3 regions of the Brucella sp. GW823-FHT04E01 genome follow, and region 2 is predicted to be linked to each of the others. Evidence: predicted binding sites of a transcription regulator. Region 2 holds the regulator's gene; each other region holds the start of a gene.

Region 1 (4,384 bases), on a different contig from region 2:
CGTCATGGCCCTGATGCGGCATGGCGAGCGCCAGCCAGACCGAGTCGGGGGCAGCTTGTGCAATCTCGGTCAGGCGTGCGGCAAAATCCGGCCTGTCGTCTTCAGGCGGAAAGACCGCGATCTGGAACTGCCGGGCGCGAAACAGCAGATCACTCCATTCGAGGTGGCATTCGCCCTTGATGGCGGCGCGTACCTTGCCCTCCGTCAGCAGGCGGCACAATTGCCCATAGGCAGCGCGATCACGCGGATAGACGACCATATCCGGCGTGCCGTCGATGAAAGACAGGCGGCAGCCGATGAAAAGCCGGAAATCGCTCTTGTCGCGAAAATCCTTCCATGCCGCATGTGCCCGCACCACACCGGCCAGCGTGTTGCGGTCGGCAATGCCGATACCGGACAGGCCAAGCTCATGCGCACGCGCTACCAGTTCCTGCGGATGCGAGGCGCCGCACAGGAAGGAAAAATTGCTGGCAGCAGCCATTTCGAAATAATGAGTCATCACGCGAACAGTCCGTGTAAAAACCAGCGCGGATGATTGGCGCCGTCATAAAGGCCTTCGCGAAAAATCCAGAAGCGCTGGCCGTTCTCGTCTTCCACCCGGTAATAATCGCGCAGCTCCGGAACCGCGTGACCAATTGCGAGCCACCATTCCGGTTCGATCCTTTCAGGTCCTTCGGCAAGGCGTACATGATGGCGCACCCGCCGCCACAGGAAAAACGAAGGCGGACTGTCGGGCACTTCCGCCACGCTTTCGATCAACTGCGGCGGGCGAAACAGTTTTATGGGGCGCGCTGGCGGGTCACCGGGAAGCACTGGGGGAAACGCTGGGGGAAGTGCTGCCGCACTCTCATAATCGGCTTCGCCCTTGCCATCCGTGTGAAGGGCAGGGCGCAGGCCGAAGGCCCGTTCAGGAATATGCGTGTTGCGCGAAAAGGAAACGAGAACGCGGTTCTGTCCAAGCCGCGCCGAAAGCCGGTCGACAAGCTGACTAAACCCCGCTTCATCTTCCTCATGCTGGTCGAGCCCCGTCTGGCGCTGGGCGATTGCCGCACTGCGCAGCGCTGCCAGCCGGATCATGTCGAAGCCGAAACCTGCATCGAGCGGGTCGGTCAAGGCGTTGAGCCTTTCACGCGCAAGGCGCAGGAAAACCTTGTCGCTGCGCAAGGGCTGGCCGGTTTCGATGTGGATATGACGCACTTCGCCATCGACACGGAAGAAGAAGGCCTCAATCAGAAGCGCGCCTTTTCCCTCCGGTTCAAGCTGCGTAAAAAGCTCCTGCGCCAGTTCCTGCAAGATGCGTTCGACCAGTTCCATTGCGGTAACCGGCTCTGACAGGCGGCGCTCGACGGCACTGAGCGGCATGATGCGCAAGGGGGAAATCGGCGCGCGCTCGCGCCGCGCCAGCCGGTCAAGCCTGGTGGCAAGATCGGTGCCGAAGCGGGCGGTGAGTGCGGCGCGCGGAAGCCCCATCACATCACCAATGCGTTTCAATCCGGCGCGCTTGAGGCCGGTTTCGGCAGCTTGCGCCAGTTCAAGCGCGGAGAGCGGCAGGCGGGGAAGCAGCCGGTCGGCCTCCGCCCTGCTGAAGACACCGCCCTTCGTTCCCCGTGCCAGAAGCCGCGCGGCAAAACTGTTATCGGCAACCGCCGCCTGTACGCCAAGCCCGGCTCGTTCCAGACGCCGGATTGCATCGGCACGCATGGCGTCGAGCCCGCCAAAAAGATGCGCGCAGCCGGTTATGTCGAGCATCAGCCCATGCGGCTCATCGAAGGCGACAAGCGGCGTGTAGCGCTCGCACCAATGGGCAAAACGCTTGAGTAATGCCGCATCATGTTCCGGTGCTGCCGTTGCCACTTCAAGCCTTTCCACGCGGGCGCGCGCATCCGTTAGCGCCATGCCGGGAAAAAGGCCGAGCTTTGCCGCTCCGGCATCCACTGCTGTCAGGCGCAGCGCATTGGTCGTGCGTTCGGTCACAACCAAAGGCAGGTGCGGTTTACCATCAGGCGGAGTGCTGCTGCGAAGCCGGTCGGTCGGCAGAAACGGAAACCAGAGGGCGAGAAACAGACGTTCTGCCATCCCGTTCGTTAGCACCAAATTCCTGGGTTTCATTGTTCCATTCCATGATCCATTGCCCGCATGTGCCGTGGCGATTGCGTTCCAGAACCGCCGAAAAGACAGGCTTGCCGGGTGCGTTCGCTCCACTTGAACGGGACGGCGCGGGCGCCACCCGCCAGCGGCTGACGGCAGCGCTTTGCACAGCCGTCCGGTGGCTCCGGAGCAGGATGACGGGCAGCTGCGCGGTTTCGGTTGCCAGAAGCAGACGACGCGAAGCGGTCAGGTCGAGGCATTTCGGCTGGCCTGTCACCGAGGCGACAACACCGGAAACAAGATGCGAAGCCTTGCCGCCGCTTCCGGCTTCCAGCGCATCGTTTGCCGCCTTCAGGACATCCTGTGCCGTGGGGCAGCGCACGATCAGAAGTCGCGACGGATCGATCCCGAAGGCATGAAGTCCCGGCGGATAAAGCCCGCCATATTCACTTGCAGCGCTTTCTTCCTCGATCCAGATAATCGGGCGACGAGGCTCTGCGGCGCGTTCTGCCGCACGGGCGGCAAAGGCTAGCGCAAAGCCGGTCGCGGCCATATGCGCGCCGGGGTTTTCGGCAAAAACCTCATGCAGCGCGTCGCCTGCAAGGCCATGCGGAAAGGCGGCATCCGCCCCGGCAAGGCCGAGCGTGAAACTGCGCGCCCGCCCGAAGCCCGTTTGCCCCTGATTTGCAAAACTGCCTTGCGGATCGTTGCCTTCAATGGTCGTAACCATGCGCCGCAGCGCCGCGATGTCGATGCCGCTCACGTCTAGATTCCATCTTTTTGTTCTCTATATGTTCCAGTATTGAATCGAGCGAGGCAAGAGTCAAGCGGGATCAGAAATCAGTCCAGTGGACTGATTTCCTTGCGTAGGCGTTTCACACTTTTCGGGATACGCTCTATCATCGCGATAGTGGTTTTGGATTAGGCGGCGTCCCTGAAAGGCACGCCTGCCAGTTGCGCCAGATGGCCGGGAAGGTCGGTGCCTGCACCAGCCGCATTGATCGTGTCGAAATAATCATGCCAGCCGGTGGCGGTGATTCCGGCAATCAGCATGTCGAGAGCTGCTTCATCCGGGAAACGCCAGATGGCGAAGAAGCTCTGGCTGGGCGCAAAAGACTTTGTCGCGTCGACGGGACCCAATGCCAAAGCCTCGATACCGAGCGCGCCAAGCCCGCCCATACCCGCGCCGACTTTCTCAAAGAAGGACTGCCTGCCTTCAGCATCAAGCGCGTGCCAGCTCGATTTCGGGGAATAAAGCTCGGCGAGGTAATAGGTCATGTCATATCCCTTAGGGTTTCATTGATCTTGAAAGAGCGACCGGCATCGGTGCGGCTCCAGATGCGGCGCAACAAGGTGCTGAGAAGCTGCTGTTCACCTGATGAGAGATCGCTCATCAGGCTTGCAATCCATGCGGTATGTTGTTCGAAAAGCTGTTGCGCCAGCAGCATCCCTTCGGATGTCAGCCGGACAGTCAGTTTGCGGCGGTCCTCGCTATCCGCGTGACGCTTGAGGAAACCATCGCGCTCCAGCCCGTCCAGCAGGCCGGTGATGGTGGCGCGCGTTACGCCTGCGCGTTCTGAAAGCTCGTGCGGCGAGAGGCCGTCGGGCGCATTGTGCAGCAGAAACAGCAGGACGAACTTGCCCTCCGAAAGCTTGTGCGGAGCTAGCCGGTTGGCGCAATCCCGGTCAATGGCCGCAGCAAGTGACAAAACTTCAAAGCAGGCTTTCAGCGCGTCGGTGGACGGGCTGTGCCGGCGTTCCATTTCGCCCAGAAGGGCGTGGTGCTTTTGCTCGATTATTTCCATACGGCGACTTATAGTATGGCACCATACTAAATGCAAGTGACTTTGATTGCTTGAGCAGGAACAGTGGAGAGCTTGATCGATGGGTATATACGGTTTATATATGATCCGTATATGAACTATATGGTCTGGACAATACTATGGGTATCGTGAAAATCGGCGACGAGCTGCATGAGGAACTGCGCAAGGCGAGTGACGTCATGTGCCGGTCGATCAATGCGCAGGCTGAATACTGGATGAAGATCGGCATGCTGGCACAAGCCCATCCCGACCTGTCGTTCAACGAGATCGTGCAGATGCAGTTGCGCGCAGCACGGGTCGAGCTGCCGGTTCTGCCCGTTCTTACTGTGCAGTCGTCATGACCAAAACCCCTGCCGAAGTGGAGAAAATGGCGACATCCGGCGCGCTGCTTGCCTCTGTTTTTGCGCTTCTCGACCGCACGCCGCTGGCGGGCATGACCACGATGCAGGTCAATGATCTGGTCGAGGATTATA
Region 2 (4,384 bases):
GAAGTGATCGGTGGCGAGGACGGCAGTGTTGCTTCGGCGCTTGTGGCAGGCACGCGTGCGGGGATCAGCGAGCGGACAAATGAAGACCTGCGCAAGGCGGGGCTCGCACATATTCTGTCGATCTCGGGCTTGCATATGGCGCTTGCCGCTGGCGTTGTCATGCTGACGTTGCGATCCGTCTTCGCGCTATTTCCGGCTTTCAGTGCGCGGCATCCGGTGAAGAAATATGCGGCCTTTCTCTCCCTGTTGAGCTGTACCTTCTATCTTGCCATGTCAGGTGCGGATGTCGCTGCACAACGAAGCTATGTGATGATTGCAGTCATGCTCGGAGCTTTGCTGGTAGACCGAGCGGCCATCAGTATGCGCAATCTGGCGATTGCGGCCATCGCTATGATTGCAATTTCGCCGCATGAGATACTGGGACCGAGTTTTCAAATGTCTTTTTCGGCTACGGCTGCGTTGATTGCCGGTTATGCCTGGTGGAGCGAGCGCTACGCGGTCAGGCAGGTTGGCACGGAAAAACGTGGGAAGACCGCTTATAGCTTCGCTGGAAAAATCCTGAAGCCGATCACAGCGGCGGCGGCTACTTCGCTCATTGCCGGACTGGCGAGCGGGATTTTTGCAGCTTATCACTTCAACAATACAGCGCCGTTCGGCTTGGTAGGAAATGTCCTCGCTGAGCCTGTAATAGCTCTTCTCGTGATGCCGTTTGCCGTCTTTGGTCTTGTGCTGATGCCATTGCAACTGGACTGGGTGCCTTTGCAGATAATGGGCTGGGGCATTTTCGCAGTCAGGCACATTGCTGCCTTTGTTGCAAAGTGGTCACCAGACGGTAATCCTGGGGCCATGCCCGCACTCACTATCGTTCTCTGGACCATTGCGCTCGTTCTGGTTGTTGTTCTGTCGACCAGATTGAAGGTGTTGGCGCTGCCGTTCATCGTTCTAGGGTTTGCTGCTTTCGTCAGGGAGCCCTTTCCTGACATCGTGATCTCGGAAGATGCCAAACTGGTGGGGGTTCGGCTCGCGGACGGGAAGTTCGCAGTCAATCGAAGCCGACCGTCACAGTTCACAATCGACAATTGGAAAACCGCTTATCTGGTGGAAGAGTTCATTGCGCCGCCATCCGGCAAAAACAAAAAGCGAACTGATGGGGACGGGTTCGAATGCGAAGATGGACTTTGCACGATCAGTCTGCGTAATGGTCGTACACTAGCCTACACCGCAGATGTCGCGATGCTGGAAATAGCCTGCAATATCGGCGATGTGGTTATTCTCGCCGTTTCCGGCAAAGATCTGGCGTGCGAACGTTCCACTATCCTGAGTATCAGCAAGCAGGAACTGGCACTAAAGGGAGCCGTCGAGATCAGGCTCGGAGAAAGGCCAGATCAAAATCGATCTTTCAGAGCTGTACCGGGCGACACCTACGACGTCGCAAAGCCCGGGATGAGCCAGCAAACATCTGAATTGCAGCCGGAGGACCGAATTACCTATGCAATTGATGCGCCAAGTCGTCCCTGGCATCTGCACCGCATCCATTCGCGTCCAGCACGTGGCTTGTCCGAGCGCGAGTACAAACCAAAATCCCACTCCGCTCAAAATGCCGGAGTTTGTTCATCAGGTGTTAGCGATGAACCAACGCGCTGCAACTAAATAAAGAGCGGTTCCACGTTTCTGTTCTTAACTGGAACCGCTCCATTGTTTGAACTCGGAGCTTATCTCCAAAACCGGCTACACTACGATCTAGTAGCGGCGGATCAGGCCCACAAGCTTGCCCTGCACACGAACGCGATCCGGGCCAAATATTCTAGTTTCGTATGCCGGGTTTGCGGCTTCCAAAGCGATGGATGCACCCTTGCGGCGAAAGCGCTTCAAAGTCGCTTCCTCGTCATCGACAAGTGCCACCACGATTTCGCCGGGGTTTGCTGAATCACCGCGTTTAATGATGACGGTATCACCGTCGAAAATGCCGGCGTCGATCATTGAATCACCTCTGACCTCAAGCGCGTAGTGCTCGCCCGCACCGATCATTTCGGGCGGAAGGCTGAGGGAGTGTGTCTGATTCTGGATTGCTGAAATCGGTACACCCGCAGCAATTCGCCCCATGACCGGTACGGACACAGTTCCAGACGTGTCGTCATTGGTAGCCACGGGGGCGGGGCGTGCCGGTGGCGGAGGCGTTTTGCCCAGGCTGCCTTCGATAACGCTGGGAGCGAACTTCTTTTGTGCATTGAGGCCCGGAGCGATGGAATCCGGCAGACGTAACACCTCAAGCGCACGCGCCCTGTTCGGCAGACGGCGAATAAATCCACGCTCCTCAAGGGCGGTGATCAGACGATGGATACCCGATTTTGAAGCCAGATCGAGCGCTTCCTTCATTTCATCGAAAGACGGGGGAATGCCCGTTTCTTTTAGACGTTCATGAATGAACAGCAGAAGCTCGTGCTGTTTACGGGTTAACATGCGCGACACCCTCCCGGCCAAGAATCGAGAAAAACAAAACCAGAACGAACACTATATGTTCCAGTCTTGTTCTGCAATGGTTTTAAAACCATTAACGCTCAGGGTGAGATTGAACGGAATACTTCAGGGCAAGACCATCACGGGCACGGCATGTCAGATGCTGCTTCGAATAACATATATTTTATGATGACTTAGGTCTGTTTTCTCAAGCTTTAGTGAGGCCGAGAATTGCGCTCGATCTACAGCATGAGAACGCGACAATCATCGCCAGCAGTGGCAGCAGGAGCGTTTTCATCCCTGATGAGAAGCGCTTTTGAACCGACGAGAGCTGAAAGCATGGACGAATCTTGGACCGGAAACGGCTTTGCGGTCAGCGTTCCATCAGGGTTTGATTCGATTGTGGCCCGGATATAATCGCGGCGGTGGTCATTCGCAGGCAGGTCAGTGCCCAGCTTTGCAGGTCGGATATCGGCATCGAGGTTCGTTCCGGCAAGCTTGGCGACGAGCGGACGGAGAAAAACGAGGCTGCATACCAAGCTCGAAACGGGATTGCCCGGTAGGCCGATGACATGCACGATCTTGCCGTTCGCTTCGATGCGCCCATACATCAGGGGCTTGCCGGGCCGCATGGCGATCTTCCAGAAGTCGAGATTGACGCCCTGTTTCTGCAGTGCTCCATGCACAAAATCCCGGTCACCGACGGAAGCGCCACCGATTGTCACCAGAATGTCGATGCCGCTTTGCAGGCTGTCTGCTATTGCCTGTTTGATTTTGGCAGGATCATCCGGAATGATCCCTTTATCATGTGGCGCTCCGCCGGCTCGCCTTACTATCTCGGCGATTCCAACGCTGTTCGATGCAACAATCTGGTCTTTTCCGGGTGTTTCGCCCGGTGGAACCAGTTCATCGCCGGTCGCAATGATTGCTATTTTGGGCTTTTGAAACACGTCGATTTTCGCATTGCCACTGGCCGCTGCCAGCGACAGGGCCGCAGCATCCAGCGCCCGCCCGCTGGGAATGACGATGCTATCGGGTGAAAAATCGAGGCCTGCGCGGCGTATATGTCGTCCCGGTTCTATGCCTTCGTGAACGGTTAGCCGGTTACCCGAACGCTCAGTGTGCTCCTGAATAACGATCGTGTCCGTGCCTTTGGGCAGTGGCGCGCCGGTGAAAATCCGGACCGCCTGACCAGTTCCCGGTTCACCTTCGAAACGATTTCCTGCAGCCGACTCGCCGATGATGTCGAACTCGACGGGATATGAGATGTTGTCTGGCGCGATCAGGGCGTAACCGTCCATGGCCGATCCGTCGAACGGCGGCTGCAGAAAATGTGCCAAAACAGGTGTTGCAACCACGCGCCCACCTGCATCTGACAATGCGACCTGCTCTTTACCGTGCGGTTCTGCGGATTTCAGGATGCGGGCCAGTGCTTCATCGACCGGGAGAAGGGACATGGCGTTTCCTCTCGAACTGAATTGTTGACCCGTCTAGACCACAGAATCTGTCCAGACGAGTTGATCCAGAGCAAAGTCTAGCGGTTTATGCTTTCCAGTCACCTGATTTGCCGCCGCTCTTTTCGGTAACGCGGATACCGCCGATCTCCATATGTTTGTCGACGGCTTTGGCCATGTCATAGATCGTAAGACATGTGACAGAAACGGCGGTGAGGGCTTCCATTTCCACGCCGGTGCGCCCCTTGAGCTTGGCCAGCGCACGAACGCGCAAACCGGGCAATGTCTGATCCGGCTCGATTTCGACGGCTACTTTGGTCAGCATCAGCGGATGGCATAGGGGAATCAGATCGGCGGTCTTTTTGGCCGCCATGATGCCAGCCAGACGCGCAGCACCAATGACATCACCTTTCGCGGCGTTGCCTTCCAGAATGAGCGCCAGTGTTTCCGGCTTCATTCTGACTGCCCCTTCG
Region 3 (4,384 bases), on a different contig from region 2:
ATGGAGACGGAACGCTGATCGCCTTTGACCAGAGCTGATCCGGGGCAGCGAAGTCCGGGCGGAACATCACGTCCGTCAATCAGCGCATGGCATGGCTGCAAGGTCAGGCAGACAGAAGCGCGACGCATGGCTTCAAGCGCGGCTTTCCTGATATCGCTTGCATCGATGCTGCGCGCGCTGAGGCTTGCCACCGAAACGGTGATGGCTTTTTCCAGAATGGTTTCGTAGAGCGCTTCACGCTTTACAGCCGTGAGACGCTTGGAATCGTCCAGACCGTTTGGAAGGTTGTCGATATCGAGCACCACGGCAGCAGCCACGACAGGACCGGCCAAAGGTCCACGTCCTGCTTCATCTATGCCGACGATGTGTTTCAGTCCGCGCGCAAGCAATCTTTTCTCTTCAGAAAAGTCAGGCGCGAGTGGGATATCAAAGAGAAGCGGAGAATCAGAAGCCGAGCGTTTCATTTGGCGGCGATGCTCGCATTGCTTCCGATTCTCCGCAAGGGCCCTGCTCGAGGATGGTGGCGTGAAAGCAGGTAGCCCCTCCGTCCGAAAAGAAATCAGACGGGAATTGAACTGACGACTGATAGGATATGCAGTTTGAAAAGCGGCACCAGCCCAAGGTGAAGTTCGCCTTTTGGAGCCCCTTTGTGTGCCTCGCCTAAAACAGTGAAAGCTGTTTGCCTCCCTTTTCGACCGGTTCGAACAGATCGGTGCGCAACTGAAGGCGACGCGCATTGAAACCGAGCTTGCGTGCTGTGATCTCGAAACGGCGTCCGATCTGCCATGCATAGGGACCTGTGCCGCGCATGCGCTTGCCCCATTCGGCATCGTAATCCTTGCCGTCGCGCATGGAGCGCACCAGCGACATGACATGACGATAGCGATCCGGGTAATTGCGCAGCAGCCAATCCTTGAACAATGGGGCTACTTCGAGCGGCAGGCGCAGCAGAACATAACCCGCCTCGCGCGCGCCCTGCGCATAGGCTGCATCCAGAATGCGCTCAATCTCGTGATCGTTGATACCCGGAATGACCGGCCCCATCATGACGGACGCTGGAATACCCGCATCGGCCAGCTTACGGATGGCCTGAAGCCGCAGTGTCGGCGTCGAGGCGCGCGGCTCCATCGTGCGAGACAGATGAGCATCGAGCGTCGTGACTGACAAGGCGACCTTGGCCAGCCCTTTCTCGGCCATGCGGCTTAGAATATCGACGTCACGCACCACCAGGGCGGATTTCGTCACGATGCCGACCGGATGATTGGCAGCCTCCAGCACTTCGAGAATTTCGCGCATGATGCGCCATTTCTTCTCGACCGGCTGATAGGGATCTGTATTGGTGCCGATGGCGATGGTCCTCGGCTGATAATTGGGCTTGGCGAGCTCGCGCTCCAGAAGGCGCGCTGCATCCGGCTTCGCGAACAGGCGGGATTCGAAATCGAGACCGGCAGAAAGCCCCATGTAACTATGGGTCGGACGGGCAAAGCAATAGATGCAACCGTGCTCGCAACCGCGATAGGGATTGATCGAGCGGTCGAAATTGATGTCGGGTGAATCATTGCGGGTGATGATCGTGCGCGGCTTTTCGATCTGCACGTCGGTCTTGAACGGCGGCAGTTCCTCAAGCGTGGTCCAGCCGTCATCGAAATCATGCCGCGTCGTCGGCTCGAAGCGTCCGGTCGGGTTGATGCCCGCGCCGCGTCCGCGCCTGCGAGCATGATCGATGCGCAGGCCTGCCTCACCGATCATCGCATTGGCGTGATCCGCGCGTCCACTACCGAAGGCAGCCATGTCGGCCTGCTTGATGATATCTGCCTGCTGGATCACTTCCATTTTCGTCTCCCTGAATGGAAACATCTGGCGTTGTGCAGCCACGGCGAAAGCAAACCGGGGAACAGGAGCCCCCTTCAGGGCTGAAAACTGTTCTGTTGCGCGTGCCGTGTTGCCATGCGATTCTGTTCTGATGAATCTATTCCTATCGCAAGATTTAGAACAAAGCAAGAACATATGTGCAGCAGCTTTCCGTTCACGCGTTCTTGATATATGAAACGCGCATGTTGTCCGTGGTCATCGAAACCCTGAATTCAGAAAGAGCACTGGCCCACACGCTTTCGGCTTTGGTGCCGGCTGTTGTGGAGGGGTTGCTGCGCCGTGTTACGGTCGTCGACCGGGGGTCATCGGACGAAACCGCTCTCGTCGCGCTCGGTGCCGGCTGTAGCTTTTATGCCGAAATGGATATTGAGGCGGCGCTCGCAGAAATCCGCACGCCGTGGGTACTGTTGCTGAAACCGGGCGCTATTCCGCAGGAAGGATGGGAGGAAGTCCTCCGCCGCCACATGGATAATGATGGGAGTACTGCGCGCTTTTCACTGCCGGAAGATAGCGGCTTCGGCACGGTCCGTAAAATCTTCGGCCACAAGGCGACGCTCGATGCCGGGCTTCTGGTTCGGTTGGATCTTTTGAAGCCGCTGTTGCTCGACGGCGTGGCGTTTGATCTGCTTCCACAGCACTTGCGGCCGGTCCGTCTCAAACACCCCATTCTGCCGCCCGACGAAGACTGAACAAAACAAAAAGGCGAAGCTGGAAGCTTCGCCCTTTTCGTCAGACATGCTGACCGGATTAGTTCTGGCCGGATTAGTTCTGGCCGGATTAGTTCTGGTAAGAGGAAGGCGAAGCATCGCCAAAGCGATGAGCCGAACCGTCCTGATAGACCGGAGCCTTGATCGAAGCAGGAGCCGTGTAGTCGAGCTTCTGGCTCTGCGTTGCAACCGGCGTACGGTCGTTTGCATAGAGATCGGCAGGTTCGCCGACATGCGGGTTTTCAGCGAAAGCAGCACCGGCGCTAAGGGCAACGGCAACAGCAGCAAGAGCAAACTTTTTCATTTTCGTAATCCTTAAAATCGCCCCTTCGGATGGCATAGAAGCCTTTCCGGGGCTCCCGGGTGGCACTATGCCATCCATCGGGGAGATAACTGGGGAAGCTGAATGATTGGGAGGAATATCCAGCTTGGGAATTCATCGGGGCGTCATCCGCTGGGAGGCTTTTGACGACGTCCTGCGCCTAAGTTTTCGGAAAACTTAGTTCTGGTAGCTCGAAGGCGATGCGTCACCGAAGCGATGAGCCGAACCGTCCTGGAATGAGGACTGGCTGATCGAAGCGGGAGCGGTGTAGTCGACCTTCTGGGAAGCAACCGGGGTGCGGTCGTTTGCATAAAGATCGGCAGGTTCGCCAACGCGGGGGTTTTCAGCAAAGGCAGCACCGGCGCTAAGAGCGAGGGCAGCGGCAGCAAGAACAATCTTTTTCATTTTCCTATCTCCTTGGAAAGTGGAGCGGCGTTTTGTTCGTCGTTCCGATGCAGCTGAAATGGGTGACAGTGGGTAAAAGTTCCAGTCACGAAAATGTTTTCTTAATCACACATTCGTGCAGCCAATTTTATGGAATGTAGATAATTTATGAGAAATAACTAAATATAATCAATAAGTTATATTATATATCAGTATTCACGAAACTGTTGTAAAAGGCATTTTGTTCAAAAAGAGCGAACAGTCTGTCCCAATATATTGTCCAATGAGAGTGAACAATAGGGCGATTTTTCAGACTCTCGGTTGGGAGGCCGTTCAGAAACTACTTTTGGGAGGGAGCCGTTTGGGTTGCGATGACGAACCAGTCGGGTCGTTCGGCCAAGAGAAGTGCTGCTGCCCGCTCTGTGGCGGCCATATCCTCGTAGATCGCATAACAGGTTGCACCTGAGCCTGACATCTGCGCGTAAAGCGATCCGCTTGCGCGAAGCAGGTCAAGTTTGTCACCGATCTGGGGGGCAAGTTTTAGGGCCGGAGGCAGAAGATCGTTGCGGGTTGTCTGCAGATAGGCGCAAAGGGGGGCGATATCTGCATGGGAGCCAAGGTTCAGCGCTGGATGGTCGCGTTTGTCGAGTGCGCGAAAGACATCCGGCGTTGCAACAGCGGTTCCATCATTGACGAGGAGCATCGGCAAGGCTGGAAATCCGACAACCGGGTTCAGGTCTTCACCGATGCCGCGCGCGGCAAGCGGCGTGCCCTTGGATGCGCCATGCAGGCACATGGGCAGATCGGCGCCAAGGGTAAGCCCCATCGCGGCGAGTTGCTCTAAACCGAGATCGAGCCCCCACAATTCATCGAGTGCGAGCAGCGTTGCTGCAGCATCGCTCGATCCGCCGCCTATACCCGACGCAATCGGAAGGTTCTTTTCCAAATGAACGGCGACGGGCGGCAATGCCCTTTGCGCATGATCACGCAAGGCCTCGCGTGCCTTGAGAACCAGATTGCCACCATCGAGCGGCATGCCTTTTGCGAAAGGGCCGCTGACCGTGAAGCTATCCTTTTCGGCGTGCTCGATGCGGATGAT

What was found. The regulator LexA, encoded in region 2, represses DNA repair genes until DNA is damaged. The targets are predictions, from matches to a motif close to TGTTCNNNNTGTGTTCNG.
Positions count from the first base shown of each region.
Region 1: the regulator LexA is predicted to act here: its motif matches at 2,870-2,887, upstream of AC1RHM_RS17690 (ImuA family protein).
Region 3: the regulator LexA is predicted to act here: its motif matches at 1,989-2,006, upstream of AC1RHM_RS15810 (PA0069 family radical SAM protein).

Region 1 is NZ_JBXAIK010000004.1:541,257-545,640, reverse strand. Features, by position in the region: gene AC1RHM_RS17700 (error-prone DNA polymerase) at 1-499, opposite strand, end outside; gene AC1RHM_RS17695 (Y-family DNA polymerase) at 499-2,064, opposite strand; gene AC1RHM_RS17690 (ImuA family protein) at 2,000-2,851, opposite strand; gene AC1RHM_RS17685 (DUF6616 family protein) at 3,010-3,366, opposite strand; gene AC1RHM_RS17680 (MarR family winged helix-turn-helix transcriptional regulator) at 3,363-3,893, opposite strand; gene AC1RHM_RS17675 (ParD-like family protein) at 4,031-4,252, shown strand; gene map (type I methionyl aminopeptidase) at 4,249-4,384, shown strand, end outside.
Region 2 is NZ_JBXAIK010000001.1:369,140-373,523, reverse strand. Features, by position in the region: gene AC1RHM_RS01925 (ComEC/Rec2 family competence protein) at 1-1,650, shown strand, start outside; gene lexA (transcriptional repressor LexA) at 1,741-2,460, opposite strand; gene AC1RHM_RS01915 (molybdopterin molybdotransferase MoeA) at 2,700-3,914, opposite strand; gene moaC (cyclic pyranopterin monophosphate synthase MoaC) at 4,000-4,384, opposite strand, start outside.
Region 3 is NZ_JBXAIK010000004.1:130,793-135,176, reverse strand. Features, by position in the region: gene rnhB (ribonuclease HII) at 1-464, opposite strand, end outside; gene AC1RHM_RS15810 (PA0069 family radical SAM protein) at 661-1,833, opposite strand; gene AC1RHM_RS15805 (glycosyltransferase family protein) at 2,055-2,561, shown strand; gene AC1RHM_RS15800 (hypothetical protein) at 2,650-2,883, opposite strand; gene AC1RHM_RS15795 (hypothetical protein) at 3,079-3,306, opposite strand; gene AC1RHM_RS15790 (4-(cytidine 5'-diphospho)-2-C-methyl-D-erythritol kinase) at 3,626-4,384, opposite strand, start outside.